Regions from separate parts of the Brevibacillus sp. FIR094 genome, predicted to be linked through region 1. Evidence: riboswitches for the same ligand, from Rfam matches in the RefSeq annotation. Region 1 holds a riboswitch; the other holds the start of a gene.
The links. A riboswitch is a leader RNA that binds a small molecule or an ion and turns the genes downstream of it on or off. The one in region 1 is predicted to bind S-adenosylmethionine.
Positions count from the first base shown of each region.

Region 2: linked by a shared signal. The riboswitch ahead of ACQ5DJ_RS24085 (pyridoxal phosphate-dependent aminotransferase) and the one ahead of ACQ5DJ_RS25155 (homocysteine synthase) in region 1 are both predicted to bind S-adenosylmethionine.

Region 1 covers NZ_JBEAES010000038.1:31,096-35,514, forward strand. The annotation lists gene ACQ5DJ_RS25145 (MFS transporter) at 1-145, opposite strand, end outside; gene ACQ5DJ_RS25150 (ArsR family transcriptional regulator) at 142-1,191, opposite strand; gene ACQ5DJ_RS25155 (homocysteine synthase) at 1,372-2,676, opposite strand; SAM riboswitch class I at 2,766-2,872, opposite strand; gene ACQ5DJ_RS25160 (rhodanese-like domain-containing protein) at 3,185-3,496, shown strand; gene ACQ5DJ_RS25165 (SCO family protein) at 3,578-4,204, shown strand; gene ACQ5DJ_RS25170 (YqzG/YhdC family protein) at 4,201-4,419, opposite strand, start outside.
Region 2 covers NZ_JBEAES010000034.1:36,201-40,619, reverse strand. The annotation lists gene moaC (cyclic pyranopterin monophosphate synthase MoaC) at 1-300, shown strand, start outside; gene ACQ5DJ_RS24090 (MFS transporter) at 304-1,551, shown strand; SAM riboswitch class I at 1,612-1,726, shown strand; gene ACQ5DJ_RS24085 (pyridoxal phosphate-dependent aminotransferase) at 1,810-2,991, shown strand; gene ACQ5DJ_RS24080 (hypothetical protein) at 3,143-3,613, shown strand; gene ACQ5DJ_RS24075 (PLP-dependent aminotransferase family protein) at 3,809-4,419, shown strand, end outside.

The sequences.
Region 1 (4,419 bases):
CCTGTGAGCCTGTTGCCTGATAGATTAACCAGCTATTGGCGAGGGTACCAAGTGAGGCGCCGAGTTCTGAAATGAGCTGACCGAAAAGAATCCAACGATAAGAACGCTGCTGCCAGACAGAGGCTTGTACCGCGGTTTGGTTCATGGGGTGCTCCTGTCCAGGAATTCATCCCACATCAGGGGGAGCTTGTCCAGGGTATGACGGCGGAGTCTGTAACGGGAGCCTACTGTTTCAACGAGATGGGCAGACCGCAGCATGGACAGGTGATGGTGCACTGTCGATTTCGCCATAGAGAGTTGATCGGTTATCTCTTGCAAGCTCAGTTCCTTTTCCGCGAGCATTTTGACCATACGCAGCCTCTGCTCATCTCCGAGTGCTTTTAAGGCTTGCACCAGTGAAGGGGGTGGCTGATTAGGATCTACAGCATCGTGCAAATTTTCGTCGGCAACAGGGTAATAAAAAATTTTCGTCCCGACAGCATCGGCCTGTACGGTCCACGGGCGATAGATCGCTTGTGGGATCAGCAGTACGCGTGTCACGGCAGGCTCAGGGAGGTAGCTCGCTCCCGTCGCATACTCCACCAAGGCTTCCGGGTTGAGCTTTCCTAGCTTGCTTTGCTTTTGCGACCAATCCCGTTCTAGCATGCGACCAATTTCTTCCTCATGCGGCTTGATGTGAGTGGTATACCAGCCTTCCATCAATCCGAGAATATGACTCCGCAGCTCTTCTGCATCAACGGAAGTAATATGTCCGATATACGCTTCAAAAAAGAGGTGCGCGCGGCACGCTTCCTGTAAAGCTGCGCAATCATCCTTGCTACCTTGTGCAGCCTTCCGACGCGCTTCCTGCATACTTTCACCTAGATAAGGGAGGGCCTCGTATCGGAGCTGTTCTGTTGAGAGCTCTCTGACATACGAGAGAAATGAATCCAGATCAGCGAAAGGGCAAAGATCGAGCAGTTGCAAAAGCGTCTTCCACGTGTTGTGCTCCTTCGCATAGTCGACCTCTTGTCGTACAAAAGGCGAAAGCTCGTCCAACAGTTGACGCCAATAGGCAGAAGGGTGTTCCATCGTGTGATGCAATTGATCGTAGGTAGCGGCAGCGATTCCCAAGGCAGCTTCGAATAAGGGAGAATAGGAAATCTCCACGCGATACGTTGTTCGTTCACTTCCGATATTCAAAACTTTCACGTCTATCCATCCTTCCAAAAATTTCATCTATGCTTGTATTTTATAAAAATAGAATTTTAAATTCAATATTTTTCGAACGGAAATCAAAAAAGAAAGAAGGGCCACGCAGCTCAAAAAAGAGGTAGCGCGATCCTTCTTCATTTGGAGGCATAGTATGCTCAAGTGTCCTGGTGAAATCTATCAACCCACCGTGGACAATTGCAACGCACGCTGCAGTGCTTGCTCCAGATCAGAGAGGATATCGTCGATCGATTCTGTACCGACGGAGAGGCGAATAAGTCCCGGGGTCACTCCGGCTGCTGCCTGCTCTTCTTCCGTCATCTGCTGATGTGTTGTGCTAGCTGGATGAATGATGAGTGACTTGGAGTCCCCGACATTTGCGAGATGGGAGAACAGCTTCACGGACTCGATCAACGTTTTTCCTGCCTCAACGCCACCGCGAATTCCAAAGGTCAGGATCGCGCCAGCACCTTTTGGCAAATACTTTTGTGCCAAATCATGCTGGGAATCTGACTCTAGTCCCGGATAACTCACCCACTCTACGGCAGAGTGATTAGTGAGGAATTGGGCTACTGCCAAGGCGTTCTGGCTATGCCGCTCAATGCGCAGATGCAGTGTTTCTAATCCTTGCAGGAACAAGAAAGAATTGATCGGGGCGACAGCCGCTCCAATATCGCGCTGGAGCTGGACGCGCGCCTTGATAATATAGGCGAGTGGGCCAACTGCCTCTGTATAGACGACGCCATGGTAGCTTGGGTCTGGTGTAGTCAGACCTGGGAATTTTCCGCTGTTCCAGTCGAATTTTCCAGAGTCTACAATAATACCGCCAATTGCTGTTCCGTGGCCGCCGATGAATTTGGTGGTGGAATGCACGACAATATCGGCCCCGTGCTCAAAAGGACGGCACAAAATCGGAGTCGCGAAAGTGTTGTCCACGATCAACGGCACGCCGTTTTCGTGGGCAATATTGGCGATCGCCTCAATATCAGCGACATCAATGCGGGGATTACCGATCGTCTCGCAAAACACGGCTTTTGTCTTTTCATTGATATAGGCACGGAAATTTTCCGGATTGGATTGATCAGCAAAATGAACCTTGATACCGAGGCGGGGAAGAGTGTGGGCAAACAGGTTGTAGGTACCGCCGTAGAGACTGCTGGAAGCGACGATCTCGTCTCCTGCATGTGCAATATTTAAGATGGCGAATGTAATGGCAGCTTGCCCGGATGCGGTCGCTAATGCACCAACACCACCTTCGAGCAGGGCAACACGCTTCTCAAACACATCCTGCGTCGGATTCATGATACGTGTATAGATGTTCCCAAACTCTTTTAAACCAAACAGGTTGGCTGCATGCTCCGTATCACGGAAAACGTAGGAGGTCGTCTGATAGATCGGAACAGCACGTGAGCCTGTTACAGGGTCAACCTCCTGCCCACCGTGTACCGCAAGTGTTTCTGGCTTCCATTGTTGTTGATCGGACATGTCCATCTCTCCTTTTCCTATAGGAAATCGGCAAAAAAAAACGGAGCATTCTCCTGAGAAGAAGAAGGCTCCGATCATGCACGGGCTTGTGTTCATCTCTCAGAATCACTGGATTCTGCAGGAATTGGCACCATGCAGCTAGTCTGCTGGTTGCCGGGTTTCGTAGGGCCTGTCCCTCCACCGCTCTTGATGAGAAAAGTTGTTGTCGTAATTGTATGAAAATAAAACCTTGCTGTCAATGTAGAATATGCAGTTATCAGGGAGGTTTTTATGTATATGTGGATGAATGGCGTTTCACTCATGCCATTAATTTGTAACGCTTTTGCCTCAAGCTGTTCACATCCCGTGTGGCTACTGTCGCAGCGAAATAGGAGATAATGGTAGAAAATAGGGAGCATGGATGCAGGGTGAAGCCAAGTGCTCTTCACGTTAGAAAAGTAAAAAAGCGTGTGATATCATGGAGGTGGTTACAACTGATCTGATCGTACATATAGGAGGATAAATAGCGATGAGCCATGGAGTAAAGGAAATGACACCACAAGAGCTGTTGGAAAAGCTGGAAGCCAAAGAGGAACTGCAAGTCATTGATGTACGTGAGGTCGATGAGTGGAATGCAGGTCACATCAAAGAGGCACAGCTGATCCCACTCGGCTTTTTGCCACATCGTATCGATGAGCTGGATAAGAACATTCCGATTGTGATGGTTTGCCGTAGTGGTGCCAGAAGCCATAATGCTACAGCGTATTTGAGTGCCCAAGGATATGACGTGGCGAATATGGTTGGTGGCATGCTCGCATGGCCAGGTGAAGTCGAACAGTAAGAAGTCATAGAAACAGTGTGAATGCCTCCCGTGTGTAAGCAGGAGGCATCACGCATGGGACAAGCAGGGAGGAAGCAACCCGTGAGTGAAGGAACACAATTGCAACAGGAATCTGGGATGAAAAAACATTGGTTTCCTGTGTTAGCTGGTATTATCATTTTGGCTATCGTCGGAGTATTTGGTTATAAGTACATGACACAAGAGAAGATCGAAGTGTTGAAGCCCATCGCGGACTTCACCTTAGACAACAGTAACGGAACAACCTATACATTTAATGAAAGTGCTGGTAAGGTACGACTGGTTGAGTTTATGTTTACCAAATGCCCGGATATTTGTCCGGCGACCACGTACAACATGGCTAAGCTGCAAGATCAGTTGAAGGAAAAGGGACTGTTCGGAGACAAAGTAGAGTTTGTTTCCATTTCCTTTGACCCTGATAACGATACGCCGGAAGTCTTGCAGGAGTACGCAGCCAAGTTCAAGGCAGATCAGAGCGGCTGGAAGTTCCTGCGCGGGGACGCTCAGGCTATAGAGAAAGTGACGAAGGATTTTGGTCTGATGGTGATTAAGCAGCCAGATGGTTCTTATGCCCATACGGCTCGCATGTTCCTTGTGGATGGAGATGGAAACATGCGCCGCGCGTACGGGATGGCAGCTGACATGGACATGGAAGTCATGATGAAAGAGATGGAACAGCTCGCTGACTAGCGGGTCTCCTCATAGGAGATGTTTACGACTTCTTCTGTCTGATTTACGAATTCAATATGAACGAGTAACGCCCACCTGCGATTGCCTTTTTGAAGCAAGAGCTTAAACGTCTCTTCCGACGTGGTGGGCGTTTTTTGTTTTCGTCCGACGTGCAGGTAGTCGACAATTTGAGCGTTTGGATATCGCTTCATCGTTTCCTGCATCGCGAGCCTGCC
Region 2 (4,419 bases), on a different contig from region 1:
GCAGGTGTCATGGCTGCCAAAAAGACGTGGGAAATCATCCCAATGTGTCATCCGCTGCCATTGACTGGCATCGACATACAATTTGCTTTTGTAGATGAAACGACGCTTGCGATTACAGGAGCCGTGAAGACGACAGGGAAAACAGGCGTCGAGATGGAGGCGTTGACCGCTGTTAGCGTAGCGGCTTTGACGGTGTATGACATGTGCAAAGCCATGGATAAAGAAATGATAATCGGTCCGACCAGTCTGCAATCCAAAACAGGCGGAAAAAGCGGCGATTTCCATCGGGGTGAGAAGTAAGCCATGAGGCAAAAGTGGGAATCCTATCCGAGCAGCATTCGTTTATTGACGATTGCTGCCGTCATTTTTTCTACCGGAATGGCGTGTATTTGGCCGCTAGTTACGATCTATATTCACAACCATCTCGGAAAGCCGCTGACTGTAGCCGGCTTCTTGTTGCTTTTAAATCAAGGCGCATTCCTGATCGGGAGTATTGTCGGCGGGATGATGTTTGACCGCTGGGGTAAAATGCGCACCATTGTTGTCGGCTCCATCGGCGGAATACTTATTTCGGTTTGTTTAGGAGTTACACAAGATTTTACCGTATATGTCGTACTGTTATTATTGAATGGACTTTTTTATGGATCCCTTTCTCCCGTTATGAATGCGCTGGCAGTGGTTTTATGGCCAGAGGGCGGCCGTAAAGGAATCAATCTGATTTACGTTTCCCTCAATGTGGGTGTAGCTGCCGGTTCTGCTTTAGGCGGCTTCTTAGCAAGTGTTTCGTTTGCGTGGACGTTTTTCGGAAATGCGATCTCACAAGTAATTGTACTGACGATGTTCATGCTCATTTTGCCTCGTCAGTTAAAACTTGCAGAGCAAAAACGTCAATTGCAGACGACTACTCCCGAACAAGCAGAGGGAGAGCTTCTACGAGAACCACAGAAAGAGACCAAGGTCGTATGGGGAGCATTGCTGCTATTATGCGGGGGGCTATTAATTAGCTGGATTGTCTATGTACAATGGACAACGGTGCTGTCGGCCTACATGCAATCCCTTGGCATTTCACTACGTCAATACAGTCTGTTGTGGACGCTGAACGGCGGTTTGATCCTGTTTGGTCAGCCATTGATTGCGTGGGTCATTCGAAGCTTTGCCCGTACGTTAAAAGCACAAATGCTCTTGGGCGCTTATATCTTTGCCTTGTCGATGTTGATTCTGTCGCAATCAACGGTTTATGCAGGCTTTGTGGCAGGCATGTTCATCATGACGCTGGGAGAAATGCTCGTGTGGCCAGCGGTGCCGGCAGTAGCTGCACAGTTTACGCCAGAGGGACGAGAAGGCTTCATTCAAGGTCTGATAGCAGGGACTGGATCAGCAGGGCGGATGCTCGGACCACTGCTCGGCGCCTTCATTTTCCAATCGTTTCATGCGCAGGGATTATTGTTCGTAATGGCAGGCTTGTGTCTGTTGTCTGTCGCATTCTTTGCCTTCCACACATCTTTTCAAAAAAGAAGGCATCAGGTACCCGTACAGAATCAAGTATCTTGACACGGTTTACGTGCTCAAGTAGTATGATATAGACGAAAAAACAGTATATTCCGTGTGTTTGACTTATTCAGAGAGGTGGAGGGACTGGCCCTATGAAGCCCGGCAGCGGATCTGTTCCATGTGATGGACAGATGCTGTGCCAATTCCAGCAGGATTTTTTCCTGACAGATAAGGACGTGACCAAGCTGATCTCCCCCTTTTTCTGTATGGAAAAAGGGGGTTTTATTGTATTGGGCCCAAGAAAGGAATGGAAGAAAGATGCGCATTCAACCCTCCGACATGATTGATCGACTCCCTACCCAGTTTTTTGCGACCCTGGTGGCAAAAGTAAACAAGGTCATTGCGCAAGGCCATGACGTCATTAACCTGGGGCAGGGCAATCCTGATTTGCCGACACCGCCACACATTATTGAAGAATTACAGGCGCAAGCGGCACAACCACTCCATCACAAATATCCGCCTTTTCAGGGACGCGTGGAACTGAAGCAGGCAGTGAAACATTGGTATAAGCAAGAATTTGATGTGGACCTCGATCCGGAGGAAGAAGTAGCGATATTGTTCGGCAGCAAAACCGGACTCGTAGAGATTTGCCAAGTCCTGATGAACGCAGGCGATGTTGCACTGGTTCCAGACCCAGGTTATCCGGATTATTGGTCGGGGGTTGCAGTCGTAAATGGACGGATGGTCATGATGCCATTGAAGGCGGAAAATGACTTTTTGCCAGACTACAGCCAGCTCTCCCAAGCTGATTTGGATCGAGCGAAACTGATGTTTCTCAACTATCCGAACAATCCGACAGCAGTCAACGCACCACTCGAGTTTTATGAGGAAACCATTCGTTTTGCTCGAAAACATGAAATCGTCGTCTGCCACGACTTCGCCTACGGGGCGATCAGCTATGACGGGAAAAAGCCAGTCAGCTTCATGCAGGTTCCGGGTGCAAAAGAAGTGGGTGTAGAATTTTATACCTTGTCCAAAACGTACAACATGGCAGGCTGGCGTGTCGGTGCTATGGTAGGAAATCGCGAGCTGGTTCGTCTGATTAACCTCATTCAGGACCATTATTTCGTCAGTCTGTTCGGAGCGGTACAGATGGCGGCAGCCAAAGCGATGACGGAGTCACAGCAGTGCGTTCGCGATCTCGTCGCTGTCTACGAAAGCCGCCGCAATGCCTTGTACTCCAATCTGCATCGGATTGGCTGGCAGGCACCACCATCTCAAGGTTCGTTTTTTGCTTGGCTTCCTGTTCCAAGTGGCTTCACATCCGTGGAGTTCTCTGACCTGCTTTTGGAAAAAGCGCATGTCGTTGTAGCGCCAGGAAATGGCTTTGGTCCGACAGGTGAGGGCTATGTGCGAGCGGCTTTGCTATCAAATGAAGATCGTCTCGCGGAAGCGGTTCAGCGAATTGAGCGGTTGGGGTTATTTACGAAAACAAAATAAAGGCGAGGTAATTTGGCCACACTACCATAGAAATGGAGTGTGGCTTTTTTATTCTAGAATAAAAATCATTCTCATTATTGACAGATAATGATTTTCATTATACGATGACATTGTTAATGATAATTAGTCTCAGCGAGAGCGGGAGGGTACCATGCGCTATCAGATTAACGGTTACACGGATATGTATACGGTGATCGCCAACGAGCGGAAAATCGGCGGAGCCATTGAAGCAGGCCAGATTCGTCTGCGGACGGGAGAAGTTTACGCCAATGCTGTTCTCACTCGTTTGGAAATGTCAGGTGCGCATTTTTGCTCGATCGGATTTGTTACGGAAGAAGGCAAAAGACTGATTGTCCATGTGAATGATATCAGCATGATCGCTGATGCTCGTCACGTCAACGTTTGTGAGCTTACGAATGAATGCATGAGAGTAGAGAAATCCGCAGAGAGACTGAAGCGATTGAAGCGTCTCTGTGAACTGAATGAAGGTAGCTGTACGCCGACCTTCCAAGAAGAGGCATTGCTGTTGGCAAGTGATATTGGCATGGAAGAAGCGTCCACGCATGTAGACCTCTCTTTCCTCCCACACACAGAGAAACCGCGTGTGTTCCGCATCGCCTAGGAAAATATAGCCCATACATATGGACTCCTTTTCGTTTGAGACGAAGAGGGGTTTTTTGCATGCAGTGTGTCAAGACTAACGATTGAACAACCGCTCGACATAGTCAAAACCTATCCGCTCATAGCTAGCAAGGATTGGACTTACGCTGTGGACAGTGATAAAACAAGGATAAGCAAAATCAAGGGGGAACGGAACATGGAGTACTCATTTTCAAAATCTGTCGAAGCACTATCCTCCTCGGCTGTCCGGGAAATCTTGAAGCTGACCCAAGGCAATCAAGTGCTCTCGCTCGCAGGTGGACTGCCAGCAGAGGATTCTTTTCCAATAGCAGAGATGCGTGAAGCATTCAATCGCGCATTCGAACAAGGAGCAAAAGCTCTGCAGTACGGATTAACTGATGGATACTTGCCGCTTCGTGAGTGGATTGCATCCCGCATGAAGCAAAAGCATATGAACGTCGGTGTAGATAATATGATCATCACAACGGGCTCTCAGCAAGCAGTAGACTTGTTGTGTCGTGTATATTTAGACGAAGGCGATGTTGTTCTTGTTGAAAACCCTACTTATTTGGCGGCCGTTCAGTTATTTCAATTCCGGGGAATCAAAGCGATCCCTGTAGACGGTGATGCTGATGGGATGGATTTGGACGATCTGGCGAAAAAAATTGCCCAGTATCGCCCGAAAATGGTGTACGTTATTCCTACCTTTGCGAACCCGACAGGAAAGGTATGGAGTCTCGAGCGCCGTCTCGGCTTGCTTCGTCAATGTAAGGCGCAAAACATTCTCATCTTGGAAGACGATCCATA